Regions from separate parts of the Streptomyces sp. NPDC097617 genome, predicted to be linked through region 3. Evidence: riboswitches for the same ligand, from Rfam matches in the RefSeq annotation. Region 3 holds a riboswitch; each other region holds the start of a gene.
The links. Region 3 has a riboswitch for cyclic di-AMP ahead of ACIQZO_RS20345 (LysM peptidoglycan-binding domain-containing M23 family metallopeptidase). Riboswitches for the same ligand answer to the same signal wherever they lie in the genome.
Positions count from the first base shown of each region.

Region 1 (4,807 bases), on a different contig from region 3:
CTTCACGTAGCCGCGGTCGGGGCGCAGGCCCATCTCGTTCATCTGGTAGACGATGCGCCGGTGTACCGGCTTCATGCCGTCCCGGGCGTCGGGCAGGGCGCGGGAGTAGATCACCGAGTACGCGTACTCGAGGAAGGAGCCCTGCATTTCGTCGACGACGTCGATGTCGAGGATCTTCTCCTCGAAATCCTCCGGCGGCGGGGTCTTCGTGCTGCGGCGGGCCATCGCTGCGCGGCTCCTTAACCAAAATGGGGTGTGCTGGGTGGCTGGCGGGGTGTCTGCTCGGTCTGACGGTCTTGTGGTGTCCGGCGAGGGTACGACGCGGACCATTGTGGCCCGACGCACCGACAACGCCGACTCCGACCCCAGGGGTCCCCCGGACGGAGTGCGGGGGAGTGACCCGGGAACTTATCCGGCGGCCGACGCGCTTGCATACAGTGGCAGGTCGATAAGAAATCTCTGCATCGCGAGCGAAAGGACCACATGCCCATGGGTCACACGGCCACAGCCCAGGCCGGCTCCGGCGGCCTGACAGCGACCGAGCACCGGCTGGCCAACGGCCTGCGCGTGGTGCTCTCCGAGGACCACCTGACCCCGGTCGCCGCGGTCTGCCTCTGGTACGACGTCGGCTCCCGCCACGAAGTCAAGGGACGCACCGGCCTGGCTCACCTCTTCGAGCACCTGATGTTCCAGGGGTCGGCGAGCGTACCGGGCAACGGCCACTTCGAACTGGTCCAGGGCGCCGGCGGTTCCCTGAACGGCACCACCAGCTTCGAGCGCACCAACTACTTCGAGACGATGCCGACCCACCAGCTGGAGCTCGCGCTCTGGCTGGAGGCGGACCGGATGGGGTCCTTGCTGGCCTCCCTGGACGACGAGTCCATGGAGAACCAGCGCGACGTCGTCAAGAACGAGCGCCGCCAGCGCTACGACAACGTTCCCTACGGCACGGCCTTCGAGCGGCTCACCGCCCTGGCCTACCCCGAGGGCCACCCGTACCACCACACCCCGATCGGCTCCATGGCCGACCTGGACGCCGCCTCGCTGGAGGACGCGCGCACCTTCTTCCGTACGTACTACGCGCCCAACAACGCGGTGCTGTCGGTCGTCGGGGACATCGACCCCGAGCGGACGCTCGCCTGGGTCGAGAAGTACTTCGGCACCATCCCGGCGCACGACGGCAAGCAGCCGCCGCGGGACGGCTCGCTGCCCGACACCATCGGGGAGCAGCTGCGCGAGGAGATCGTGGAGGAGGTCCCGGCGCGTGCGCTGATGGCCGCCTACCGGCTGCCGCACGACGGCACCCGCGAGTGCGACGCCGCCGACGTGGCGCTGACCATCCTGGGCGGCGGCGAGTCCTCGCTGCTGCACAACCGGCTGGTACGCCGAGACCAGAGCGCCGTCGCGGCCGGCTTCGGCATGCTGCGCCTGGCCGGGGCGCCGTCCCTGGGCTGGCTGGACGTCAAGACCTCCAGCGGGGTCGAGATCCCCGCCATCGAGGCGGCCGTGGACGAGGAGCTCGCGCGGTTCGCCGCCGAGGGCCCGACGGCCGAGGAAATGGAGCGCGCCCAGGCGCAGCTGGAGCGCGAGTGGCTGGACCGGCTGAGCACGGTGGCCGGGCGCGCCGACGAACTGTGCCGCTTCGCGGTGCTGTTCGGCGACCCGCAGCTGGCGCTGACCGCCGTCCAGCGTGTCCTGGACATCACCGCCGAAGAGGTGCAGGCCGTGGCCGCGGCCCGACTGCGCCCGGACAACCGCGCGGTGCTCGTCTACGAGCCGATCGAGTCCGACGAGTCCGACGAGTCCGACGAGAACGAGGGGGCGGAGCAGTGAGCGACACCGCAGCCGTCACGATGACCTTCCACCCGCAGCCGCAGGCCGGCGAGCCGCAGCCGTGGGCCTTCCCGGCCCCCGACCGCGGCCGGCTGTCCAACGGCCTGACCCTGCTGCGCTGCCACCGGCCGGGCCAGCAGGTCGTCGCGGTCGAGGTCAACCTCGCCGCCCCGCTCGACGCCGAGCCCGCGGGCCTGGACGGCGTGGCGACCATCATGGCGCGGGCGCTCTCCGAGGGCACCGACAAGCACTCCGCCGAGGAGTTCGCGGCCGAGCTGGAGCGCTGCGGCGCCACCCTCGACGCGCACGCCGACCACCCGGGCATCCGGGTCTCCCTGGAGGTCCCGGCCTCCCGGCTGCCCAAGGCGCTGGGCCTGCTCGCCGAGGCGCTGCGCGCTCCCGCCTTCGCCGACGCCGAGATCGACCGGCTGGTGCGCAACCGGCTCGACGAGATCCCGCACGAGCTGGCGAACCCGCAGCGCCGCGCCGCCAAGCAGCTCTCCAAGGAGCTCTTCCCGGCCGCCCTGCGGATGTCCCGGCCGCGCCAGGGCACCGAGGAGACGGTCGCCCGGATCGACTCCTCCTCCGTACGCGCCTTCTACGAGGCCCATGTACGCCCCGCCACGGCCACCGCGGTCGTCGTCGGCGACCTGACCGGCATCGACCTGGACGCCGTGCTGGCGGACACCCTGGGCACCTGGACGGGCAACACCGCCGCGGCCCTGCCGGTGCCGCCGGTGACCGCCGACGACACCGGCCGCGTGGTCATCGTGGACCGGCCCGGCGCCGTCCAGACCCAGCTGCTCATCGGCCGGATCGGGGCGGACCGTCACGACCGGGTGTGGGCGGCCCAGGTGCTCGGCACGTACTGCCTGGGCGGCACGCTGACCTCCCGCCTGGACAAGGTGCTGCGCGAGGAGAAGGGGTACACCTACGGCGTACGCGCCTTCGGCCAGGTGCTGCGCTCCACCGAGGACGGCAAGGGCGCCTCGATGCTGGCCATCAGCGGCTCGGTGGACACCCCGAACACCGGACCGGCGCTCGAGGACCTCTGGAAGGTGCTGCGCACCCTCGCCGAGGGCGGTCTTACCGACGCCGAACGCGATGTCGCCGTGCAGAACTTGGTGGGCGTGGCCCCGCTGAAGTTCGAGACGGCGGCCTCGGTCGCGGGCACCCTGGCCGACCAGGTCGAGCAGGAACTGCCGGACGACTATCAGGCGCAGTTGTACGCACAGCTGGCCGAGACCGGCACGGTGGAGGCCACTTCGGCGGTCGTGAAGGCCTTCCCGGCGGACCGGCTGGTCACCGTCCTGGTGGGCGACGCGGCGCTCATCGAGGAGCCCGTGCGGGCGCTGGGGATCGGTGAGGTCACGGTCGTCTCCAACTGACGCTCGGGCAACGGCTCCTTGAGGGCCGGCCGAAGATTTCGGCAAGGGGTTCTGGTGACTTGTTCACCAGAACCCCTTTTGTCCGTTTAGTGGTGAGGTTGCTTTTATGTGGTGTGGCGTACGCAACAAAAAGCCGTGTCTGTTTGGCGATTGACTGATGATCCGCCTAGCGTCGTCCGTGCTGTCCGTCAGTTGTGCCCGCCGCATCCGCGGCACCGGGCAGCGATCGCCGAGTCCCCGTCAGGCGCGAGCCTGGGGAGCCGGGGACCCACATGAGTCCCTGGGGTGAATCGGACCCCCTCGCAAGAGGAGGCCCGTAGGAGACCTTCCTGCTCCGAACCCGTCAGCTAACCCGGTAGGCGAGAAGGAAGGAAAGGATCAAACCCTTCATGGCGTTTGGCAGTCGTCCCGCTGGTTCCGGTAAGCACCGTGGTTCCAGCCGTCTGAGCCGTAAGACCGCCGGTTACGCCGGTATCGCCGCGATCGCCACCACGGGTGTCGTCGGCTCCCTCGCCGCCCCGGCCTTCGCCGCGGACAACCACAGCAGCAACCTCGGCCAGGACAGCGGCCTCGGTGCCGTCGTCGTCGCCGATGAGCTCGCGGGCGACATATCCGACCAGGCCGACGCCCAGCACCGCGCCGCCGAGCAGGCCGCCGCCAAGGCGCAGGCCGAGGCCGATGCGAAGCAGCGGGCCTCGGAGGCCAAGCGCCTCGCCGAGGTCAAGGCGAAGGCCGAGCGAGAGGCCGCCGAGCGCGCCGCCCGCGAGGAGGAGCGCAAGCGCCTCAACACCTTCGTCGCCCCGGTGGACGGCTCGTACGTCAGCACGCAGTACCACGCGGGCGGCGGCATGTGGTCCTCCGGCAGCCACACGGGCATCGACTTCCACGCCGCCTCCGGTACCTCGGTCCACGCCGTCGGCGTCGGCACCGTCGTCGAGGCCGGCTGGGGTGGCGCGTACGGAAACAACGTCGTCATCAAGCACAACGACGGCACGTTCACCCAGTACGGCCACATGACCTCGCTGAACGTCTCGGTCGGCCAGCAGGTTGCCGCCGGCCAGCAGATCGGGCTGTCGGGCTCCACCGGCAACTCCAGCGGCCCGCACCTGCACTTCGAGGCCCGCACCGGCTCGCAGTACGGCTCGGACATCGACCCGCTCGCGTACCTGCGCTCGCACGGCGTCGAAGTCTGACGCTGCGGCGCAGCGCTTCCGCTCCGCCTTCTGCTTCACCGAAGACCCCGGCTCCCCGAGCCGGGGTCTTTGTGTTGCGCCCTTGTGCAAATGTTTCGCATTTTCGGCTGCTCTCGGAAATTATCGTGTGTTGCAATAGAATCGCGGCACGCGCATGTGCGTGCAATGAGGCTGGCAGTCGGAAATAGGCGGAGGTTCGGTCTTGCGTATTCCTGCGCACGCGGTATGCACAGCAATCCGCGACGACATCGTCTCCGGAGCGTTCGAGCCGGGCGCCCGGCTGACCGAGGAGGTACTGGCCCGCCGGTACGGGGTCTCGCGCGTCCCGGTCCGCGAGGCCCTGCGGACCCTGGAGTCCGAGGGCTTCGTGACCACGCGGCGCCATGCCGGGGC
Region 1 is NZ_JBIWCL010000016.1:75,332-80,138, reverse strand. It holds gene ACIQZO_RS24460 (DNA topoisomerase (ATP-hydrolyzing) subunit A) at 1-225, opposite strand, end outside; gene ACIQZO_RS24455 (M16 family metallopeptidase) at 490-1,833, shown strand; gene ACIQZO_RS24450 (M16 family metallopeptidase) at 1,854-3,221, shown strand; cyclic di-AMP (ydaO/yuaA leader) riboswitch at 3,439-3,598, shown strand; gene ACIQZO_RS24445 (M23 family metallopeptidase) at 3,611-4,414, shown strand; gene ACIQZO_RS24440 (GntR family transcriptional regulator) at 4,617-4,807, shown strand, end outside.
Region 1: it holds a riboswitch for cyclic di-AMP, as region 3 does, so the genes downstream of both, ACIQZO_RS24445 (M23 family metallopeptidase) here and ACIQZO_RS20345 (LysM peptidoglycan-binding domain-containing M23 family metallopeptidase) in region 3, are expected to answer to the same signal.

Region 2 (4,807 bases), on a different contig from region 3:
GGCGACGTCGAGCGCGAGCGCGATGTCCTTGCCCGGGGTGTAGCCGGCCTGCTTGATGGCCTCGACGATGAGGTCGAGCGCGGCGCGGTTGGACTCCAGGTTCGGGGCGAAGCCGCCCTCGTCACCCAGGCCGGTGGAGAGGCCCTTGGTGTGGAGGACCTTCTTGAGGGTGTGGTAGACCTCGGCACCCCAGCGCAGCGCCTCGGAGAAGGACTCCGCGCCGATGGGGGCGATCATGAACTCCTGGATGTCCACGTTGGAGTCGGCGTGCGACCCACCGTTGAGGATGTTCATCATCGGAACGGGCAGCAGGTGCGCGTTCGGACCGCCGAGGTAGCGGAAGAGCGGGAGGTCCGAGGCCTCGGACGCGGCGTGCGCGACGGCCAGGGACACGCCGAGGATGGCGTTGGCGCCGAGCGAGCCCTTGTTGTCGGTGGCGTCCAGGTCGAACATGGCCTGGTCGATCAGCCGCTGCTCGGTGGCGTCGTAGCCGACGAGCTCCGGGCCGATCTGCTCGATGACGGCGAGGACGGCCTTCTCGACACCCTTGCCGAAGTAACGGTCGGGGTCACCGTCACGGAGCTCGATGGCCTCGAATGCACCGGTGGAGGCGCCGGACGGGACGGCAGCACGGCCGGTGCTGCCATCGTCGAGGCCCACCTCGACCTCGACCGTGGGGTTGCCTCGGGAGTCCAGGATTTCCCGGGCTACGACGACGTCGATGGACGGCACGAGCATCTCCTTCTGGGATGTGACGCTGGGTGTGCGGTGGCGTGTCAGGCCGTGGGATGGCCTTGCCGCCTAGAGCCTAACCGGATCCGGGCACTCGACCGGCCGACCGCCCGGACCCTGGGACGAAAAAGGGACCGAATACCCCTCTTCCGGGACATAGGTCCCTTGATCACCGGCATTCAGGGGGCGGACACGGCACCGCCCGGCGCGTGGGGCACGCACCGGGCGGTGAAATCCTGCACGCCGTCAGCCGACGCCACGCACAGGGTTTTGCGGCATTTGCCGCACTGTTCAGCTGAGCTTCAGCTTCTGACCCGGGAAGATCAGGTCGGCGTCCGAGACGATGTCCTTGTTCAGCTCGAAGAGCTTCTCCCAGCCGCCCTTGACGCCGTTGGCCTCGGCGATGGTGCCCAGGGTGTCGCCCGGCTTGACCTCGTACGAGCCGTTGCCGGTCTTCGGGGCGGTCGGAGCCTCGGTGCGCTCGGAGCGGGTGACCGGAGCCTCGGCGCGCTTGGTCTTCGGCGCGACCTTGGTCTCGGTCTTCTTCGTCTCGGTCTTCGGCTTCGACTGCGGCTTGTTCTGAGCCGGGGTCTCGGAGCCGCCGCCGTTGTAGGAGGAGCCCGACAGGCCCTTGCCGCAGGACGGCCAGGCGCCCTTGCCCTGGCTCTTGAGGACCTTCTCCGCGACGGCTATCTGCTGCGCCTTGGTGGCCTGGTTGGCCTGCGGGGCGTACGACTTGCCGCCGTAGCCGGACCACGTGGAGGGCGAGAACTGCAGGCCGCCGTAGTAGCCGTTGCCCGTGTTGATGGCCCAGTTGCCACCGGACTCGCACTGCGCGACCTTGTCCCACTCGGAAGCGGTGGCGGCGCTGGCGGAGCCCACGGCCATCAGCGGGGCGGCCACGGCCACACCGGCGACACCGGCGAGCGTGACGATGCGGACAGCCTTGGAACCGCGACGGTGCTTGCCCTTGCCGGAAAGCAGCATGGAGTTTCTCCTCACCGACGCCTACGAGGTGAGCTGTCGGGTTCGGGCGAGTGAGTTGCCCGGTCGTGCGACCTAGCGCACGTCTTAACCCCAAGCCGGTGGCGTGACCGTCTCTCAACGGCCGCTCCCGGCACCTACCTTGGTTCCCCCGCTCCTGCCTTCGGCGCTTGACGCGACGACTGTTCCCCCCGTCCGCCGGCAGGATTCGGCGATGCGGTCGAAGGAGCCCGCGGTGGCGAGCGATTCAGAAGGTAGACAGGTCTCTCCCCGATGTTCAACGAGCAACATCGGGGAGAAACGGCCCCTACTTGCGCTCCCCGCAGGGGTGTTTGCGCAGGTGAGGACAGGGTTTGCGGAAGCCCCGGGGCGGGACACGCCAGTTGACCGGAAGAGACGCATGTCTCACTTGCCGAAAAGCGACATTCAACTCTTACCGGGTATCTCAACTGTCCTTATTCTGCTGTTAGATCCAGGTTTTGACCGGGCTTGATCAGATCGGCGTCCTCGCCGATGACCTGCTCGTTGGCCTCGTAGAGACCGTTCCAGCCGCCCTTCACGCCCTTGGCGACCGCGATGGTCGCCAGGCTGTCGCCCGCCCGAACGGTGTACGTGAGGTTCGACGGGACATCAGAGGGCCCCGACGGTTCGGCCGCCGGAGCACCGCGGTGCTTGCCGCCGCCCTCGGCGGGAGTGGCACCCAGGGTCCCCGTCGTCTCCGGAGTACCGGGGGTCCCGGGGGTCACGGGCGCCGTCGGGTCGACCGGGGGCAGTCCGGGCGTGGTCGGCGCGGTCGGGTCCACCGGCAGCGTGGGAGCCGTCGGGTCGACCGGGGCCGGCGTGGTGCTCGGGTCTCCCGGCAGGGTCGGCGCCGTCGGGTCGACCGGAGGCGTCGTCGGGACGTCCGGCGCGGGCATGACGGGCAGTCCGACGGACGGGGCGTCGGGGATCAGGAAGGGGGTGCCGAACGGGCTCGGGACCGGGGTCGGCGAACCGTAGTCGGTGGACGGCTTTTCGCCCGCGGTGGACGGAACGGCATCGTCCGGGCGGGACGGCGAGGCGAGGAGGGGGCCCTGGCCGCCGGGCAGACCGGGGTCCACCTGTGCGGCGGGGCTCTGGCGGTCCAGGCCGGCCGAGGCCGCGCACAGCGGCCACGCCTGCGGTCCGGTCGAGTTCAGCACCCGCTCGGCCACCGCGATCTGCTGGGACCGGCTCGCGAGGTCGGGGCGCTCGGCGAAGTCGAGACCGCCGGCGCTCTGCCACTCCTCCTGGGTGAACTGGAGTCCGCCGTAGGCTCCGCTGCCGAAGTTGGCACTCCAGGAGCCGCCGCTCTCGCACTCGGCGACCTTGTCCCACGTGGACGTGTCGGCGGCGGTGGCGCTGGTGGCCGCGAGCAGCGGCAGAGCCAGCGCGGAGCCAGTGACTCCGGCTGTGACGACCAGCGCGGGGACCTGGCGGGGGCGTCTGTGACGGCCGTTCCCGGAACGCATGTAGGTTCACCTTTCGCATAACAGCGGGGTAACGGCAGAACCTAGCGGCCTTCGAACGATTGTCACAAGTTCAAGCTGAATCTGACTTTTAATCAGATCTCGCTCAAATGTTTTGAGCCGTGAAGCGAACGGGAAGAGTACGAAGCCCTCGCATGATCAACCCCCCACGCCAGCGCAGGTCTTGAGTCGGAACGGCGAGTTCCAGATCGGGCAGGCGGGTCAGCAGGGTGGCGAGCGCGGTCTGCCCCTCGAGTCGGGCGAGCGGAGCGCCGAGGCAGTAGTGGATGCCGTGGCCGTACCCGAGGTGCTGGTTGTCCGTCCGGGAGAGGTCGAGGGTATCCGGGTCCGCGAACCGCCCGGGATCCCGGTCGGCCGCCGCGAGGACGACCAGGACCGGATCGCCGGCGGCGACGGACATACCGCCCAGGGTCAGCGGCTCGGTGGCGAACCTCCAGGTGGCCAGCTCCACGGGGCCGTCGTAGCGCAGCAGTTCCTCGACCCCGGTGGCCAGCAGGGAGCTCTCGCCGGCGGCGAGGGAGAGCTGGAGCCGCTCGCGCTGCCCGGGGTTCATGAAGAGGGAGTGGACCCCGTTGCCGATGAGGTTCACGGTGGTCTCGAAGCCCGCGAAGAGCAGGATGAAGGCCATGGCGGTGGCCTCGCCCTCCGTCAGATGGTCGCCGTGATCGCTCGCCCGGATCAGGTCGGAAATCAGGTCGTCGCCCAGATCATCCCTTTTGCGGTGAATGAGTTCACCGAGATAGGTCCGCATCTGCTTGACCGACCGGGCGACCCCGCCGCGCGGACCGCCGCCGTGGCGAATCATCATTCCGGCCCAGTCGCGGAAGTCGTCCTGGTCCTCGCGCGGCACCCCGAGCATCTCGCAGATGGCGTAGATGGGGAGCGGGAAGGCGAACTCGTGGATGAGGTCCGCCTCACCCCGGGCCGCGAAGGCGTCGATCAGATGGTCGGTGAGCGCCTGAACCCGCGGGGCGAACTCGGCGACCCTGCGCGGGGTGAACGCCTTCGACACCAGCCGCCGCAGCCGCGTGTGGTCCGGCGGGTCGATGTTGAGCAGGTGCGTCATCAGCTCGGCCTTGCGCTCCCCGGGGATCCCGGTCTTGCCCTTGGCGTGCGCGGGCTCCGCGTGGTGCGCCGGGTTCTTGCTGAGCCGCTGGTCGGCGAGGGCCTGGCGGGCGTCGGCGTACCGGGTGACGAGCCAGGCCTCGACCCCGCTGGGCAGCTTCGTGCGGTGCACCGGGGAGTGCTCGCGCAACCACGCGTAGGCCGGATAGGGGTCGGTCGCGAACTCCCAGTCGAAGAGGGTGGGGCCCTCGGTGGGAGGGGTGTCGGCCGGGTTCGCGGAGGTCTGCTCGTGCACCTGAAGACCGTATCCCGGCGCCGAGCCCCCATCCGAAATAGGCGGTTCGTCGCGGCTGTCCGCAGATCGGCCATCCCTTGACGTGGCCTTCTGTGACATTCCTACTTTCGGTTTTGTGGATGCGAGGATCTTGAAGAGCAGTTTCGCGGTGGTGGAGAGACGGGCCGAGCACGCCGTCAAGTTCTTCTACTCCCACCTCTTCTGGCACAACCCCGGAATCCGC
Region 2 is NZ_JBIWCL010000033.1:76,956-81,762, forward strand. It holds gene eno (phosphopyruvate hydratase) at 1-738, opposite strand, end outside; gene ACIQZO_RS35975 (transglycosylase family protein) at 1,024-1,719, opposite strand; cyclic di-AMP (ydaO/yuaA leader) riboswitch at 1,723-1,895, opposite strand; gene ACIQZO_RS35980 (transglycosylase family protein) at 2,172-3,206, opposite strand; gene ACIQZO_RS35985 (cytochrome P450) at 3,310-4,584, opposite strand; gene ACIQZO_RS35990 (globin domain-containing protein) at 4,715-4,807, shown strand, end outside.
Region 2: it holds a riboswitch for cyclic di-AMP, as region 3 does, so the genes downstream of both, ACIQZO_RS35975 (transglycosylase family protein) here and ACIQZO_RS20345 (LysM peptidoglycan-binding domain-containing M23 family metallopeptidase) in region 3, are expected to answer to the same signal.

Region 3 (4,807 bases):
CGTACCAGCACGAGCCGGGTGTGGAGCCGGACCTGGTGTGCGTGGCGAAGGCACTCTCGGGCGGCTACGTGCCGGTCGGCGCGACCCTGGGCAAGGACTGGATCTTCAAGAAGGTCTACTCGTCCATGGACCGGGTCCTCGTGCACTCGGCGAGCTTCGGCTCCAACGCCCAGGCGATGGCGGCGGGCCTCGCGGTGCTGTCCGTCATGGAGGACGAGGAGGTCGTCGCGAACGCCCGGGCCATGGGCGATTTGCTGCGCGGCCGGCTCGCCGCGCTGGTGGACGAGTACGAGCTGCTGCACGAGGTGCGGGGGCGCGGACTGATGATCGGCATCGAGTTCGGCCGGCCGTCCTCGCTGGGCCTGCGCAGCCGGTGGACCATGCTCCAGGCGGCCCGCAAGGGGCTCTTCGCGCAGATGGTCGTGGTGCCGCTGCTCCAGAAGCACCGGATCCTCACCCAGGTCTCCGGGGATCACCTGGAGGTGATCAAGCTGATCCCGCCGCTGATCGTGGACGAGCGGGACGTGGACCGGTTCGTCGGAGCGTTCCGCGAGGTCATGGACGAGGCGCACGGTGGGTCCGGGCTGATCTGGGACTTCGGCAGGACGCTGGTGAAGCAGGCCGTCGCCACGCGCTGACGGCCCGCCGACCCCGGGGGGGAACCGGTCCGGAGCGGTTCCCCGCCGCGTCAGACCAGCAGCCGGTCCCGCAACCGGTCGAGGGTCTCGGGCCGCAGCCCGAGGCCGTCCGCCAGGTAGCGGTCCACGCCGCCCCAGATCTCGTCGATGGTGTCGAAGGCGGCCATCAGGTACTCGGCGCGGGCGTCGAAGAGCGGCGCGAGCAGCTCCATCACCTCGGGGGAGCGCTCGCCCGCCGACTCGCCGGTGCGGCGCACGCGGTAGCGGCGGTGCGGCGCGTTCGACTCCAGGTAGTCCGTCACGATCGCCTCGCGCTCGACGCCGAGCGCGAGCAGGGTGACGGCGATCGACAGGCCGGCCCGGTCCTTGCCGGCCGCGCAGTGCATGAGCGCGGGGACGCTGTCCTCGGCGAGGGCGTGCACGACCCGGCCGTGCTCGGCGGTGCGCTGCCGGATGATCGCGCGGTACGAGTTCGACATCCGGGCCGCCGCCTTTCCGTCGCCCAGGATCTCGCGCAGCTGGACGAGGTCGCCGTCGCGGACCAGCCGCCAGAACTCCCGACCGTCGGCCGGGTCCGAGAGCGGGATGTTGACGTTGCGGACGCCGGGCAGGTCGACGTCGGGACCCTCCAGCGCGTGGTCGGCGCCGTTGCGGAAGTCGAAGACGGTGTGGAGGCCGAGCGAGGAGAGGAACTCTGCGTCGCTTTCGGTGGCATGCGCGAGATGTCCGCTTCGGAACAGTCGTCCTGTCATGACCGTTCGGCCATTAGAAGTCGGCAATCCGCCTACATCGCGGAAATTGCGCACTCCGGTCAGCTCCGGCTCCTGTATCTGCTGGGTCAAAACAACTCCTCCGCCACGCCTGGGTCCTCTGTCCGAATTACACTACTTGGCGCCAACTTGCCATATCCGGACGAGAGATCGGGAACGTCCCCGTGAGCCAGATCATACGGTGACCGTGAGTGCCTGATCGCTAAAGCCGAATCGCCCGGTCGGAGCGGCTGTTGGCGGTCGGGAATGGACGGAGGGTGACCGGAATTCCATCGGTCTCTGATGCCTGTTATTCCGTCAGCGAATTCACGGCTTGTTCCGCGCGGCTGCCAGGGATTACCTTCGCGATCGATCCGGGCGGACCGCCAAATCCTGCCGCCTCCCGGAAACCGCATCCGACCTAATTTCGCGCGGCAGGAGCGGGGGAACCAGGTAAGCCGCCGGCCCGGAGATCCTTCTCCGGGACGGCTCGGGGTGAAGTCGTTCATGTCCCGTACATGTACGGCCGGACATCTCCAGTCCGAACCCGACAGCTCACCTCGCAGGCGCCGGAGAGGAATTCGTCATGCCTGCAAAGGGTAAGCACCGCCGTCCCAAGTCCCTCTCCCTTTCCCGCGGTTTCGCCGTCGCCGGAACCGGTGGCGCGGCCCTCGCGCTGCCGCTGATCGGCGCCGCCGGCGCCCACGCGGCCGGTGCTCCGGCTGTCGCTCCCGCCGTGGCCCCCGTCGTGGCCGCGCAGGTCCCGGTCGCGCTGCAGGCCACGCCCGCCGCCGCCGTGCAGGCCGCGCCGTCCGTCTACACGGTCGTGCCGGGCGACTACCTCTCCAAGATCGCCGCGGAGCGCCACCTGTCCGGCGGCTGGGAGCAGCTCTACGCCGACAACCGCGAGGCCGTCGGCGGCAACCCGTCGCTGATCCACCCGGGCCTGAAGCTGGACCTCGGCGGTGCGGGCGAGGCGTCCGAGGCGGAGGCCGCCCCCGAGGCCGATGCGAAGCCGGCCGCGCAGGCCGAGCCGAACCCGGCCCGCAAGCAGGCCGAGAAGCCCGCCCGGGCGCAGCGGGAAGCCCCCGCCGAGGCTCCGGCGGAAGCCCCCGCCGAGGCTCCGGCCGCGCCGCAGTCGGCCGCCGCCTTCGTGTCCCCGGTCAGCGGCGGGATCTCCACCCAGTACAAGGTCGCGGGCAGCATGTGGTCCTCCGGCTACCACACCGGCGTCGACTTCATCGCCGGCTCGGGCACCAGCGTCAAGGCGGTGGGCGCGGGCACCGTGGTCTCCGCAGGCTGGAGCGGCTCGTACGGCAACGAGGTCGTCATCCGCCACGCGGACGGCAAGTACTCCCAGTACGCCCACCTGTCCCAGCTCTCCGTCTCCTCCGGCCAGAGCGTCACCGCGGGCCAGAGCATCGGCCTCTCCGGATCCACCGGAAACTCGACCGGCCCGCACCTCCACTTCGAGATCCGCACGAGCCCGTCCTACGGTTCGGACATGGACCCGATCGCCTACCTCCGCTCGAAGGGTGCGAGCCTCTGACGGCACCCGCCGTCGGACCGCCGACACGCGTGAGGCCGGGACCCGAGGGGGTCCCGGCCTTACGCGTACTTATTCCTTATCCCCTGCGTGGTATAGATCACGGTCCGTCAACCCCTCATTACGTTGGCGTAGGTTGGTTACGGGAGTGAAGTATGGGTTCCCGTGGCAGCGACGACGACGAAACTCAAGACCATCGGCTCGTACGCGGCGATCGGGGACAGCTTCACCGAAGGCGTGGGAGACCCGGGACCCGGGGACTCGTATCTCGGCTGGGCGGACCGGCTCGCCGTACTCCTGGCGGATCAGCGCGAGGAGCACGACTTCCGATATGCGAATCTGGCGGTGCGGGGGAAGCTCCTCGACCAGATCGTGACCGACCAGCTTCCGCGGGCCAAGGCCCTCGCACCGGACCTGGTGACCTTCTGCGCGGGCGGCAACGACATCATCCGGCCCGGGACCGACCCGGACGACGTGGCGGAGCGCTTCGAGGCCGCCGTGGCCGACCTGACCGGGGCGGTGGGCCACGTCATGATCACCACGGGCTTCGACACCCGGGGAGTGCCGGTGCTCAAGCACCTCCGCGGCAAGGTCGCGACGTACAGCGCGCACGTGCGCGCCATCGCCGACCGCTACGACTGCCCGGTGCTCGACCTCTGGTCGCTGAAGTCCGTACAGGACCGGCGGGCCTGGGACACGGACCGGCTGCACCTCTCGCCCGAGGGGCACACGCGGGTCGCGCTGCGCGCGGCGCAAGTGCTCGGCCTGGAGGTGCCGGCCGATCCGGACCAGCCGTGGCCCCCGCAGCGGCCGCGCGGCTCGGTGGACGTGACTCGGGACAACGTCCAGTGGGCCCGCGAGCACCTCGTGCCGTGGATCGGCCGGCGGCTGCGCGGGGAGTCCTCCGGGGACCACGTGGAGGCGAAGCGGCCGGACCTGCTGCCGCTGTAGCAGGGTCGGGAGCCGCAAGCGGAATCCTTCGGGGCCGATGTGCGTTGGGATGGTCGTAGACCGACGACCATCCTGACCCCATCCTCCCTGGAGGCGCTTTGACCGGCTCCCGTCCCTTGCGTCCGCGGCTGCGCGCCCTGCGGCCCGAAGCCTTCGGTGCGGACCCGTCCGGCGCCCGGCTGGAGCGGATCCGCCGCTCGCCGAACTTCGCCGACGGCGTCTTCCAGAACCCGGTCGGGGCCCGGAACAGGCCCTCGGGTTCGATGGCGGAGTTCGCCAAGATCTACTTCCATCGCGAGCAGCGGGTCCGGCGCAGCCCCGCCGCGCCGATCCCGGTCCATCCGACGACCCTCGCGGACCTGGCGAAGCCGCCGCTCAGCGGCCTGCGGATGACCTGGATGGGGCACTCCAGCGTGCTCGCGGAGATCGACGGACGCCGGGTGCTGTTCGACCCGGTGTGGGGCGAGCGGTGCTCACCCTTCCCCTTCGCCGGCCCCAAGCGGCTCCACCCGGTGCCGGTCCCGCTGGCCGCGCTGGGCCCGGTCGACGTCGTGGTCATCTCGCACGACCACTACGACCACCTCGACCTGCCGACGATCAAGGAACTGGCCGGTACGGACACGGTCTTCGCCGTTCCGCTGGGCGTCGGCGCGCACCTGGAGCGGTGGGGCGTACCGGCGGACCGGCTGCGCGAGCTGGACTGGAACGAGAGCACCAAGATCGCCGGTCTCACCCTCACGGCGACCCCCGCCCGGCACTTCTGCGGCCGCGGCCTGCGCAACCAGCAGCACACGCTGTGGGCGTCCTGGGTCGTCGCGGGCGACGAGCACCGGGTCTACCACAGCGGGGACACCGGCTACTTCCCCGGATTCCAGGAGATCGGCGCCGCGCACGGGCCCTTCGACGCCACGATGATCCAGATC
Region 3 is NZ_JBIWCL010000012.1:42,134-46,940, reverse strand. It holds gene ACIQZO_RS20355 (aspartate aminotransferase family protein) at 1-638, shown strand, start outside; gene ACIQZO_RS20350 (tyrosine-protein phosphatase) at 689-1,480, opposite strand; cyclic di-AMP (ydaO/yuaA leader) riboswitch at 1,796-1,969, shown strand; gene ACIQZO_RS20345 (LysM peptidoglycan-binding domain-containing M23 family metallopeptidase) at 1,974-2,936, shown strand; gene ACIQZO_RS20340 (SGNH/GDSL hydrolase family protein) at 3,099-3,884, shown strand; gene ACIQZO_RS20335 (MBL fold metallo-hydrolase) at 3,983-4,807, shown strand, end outside.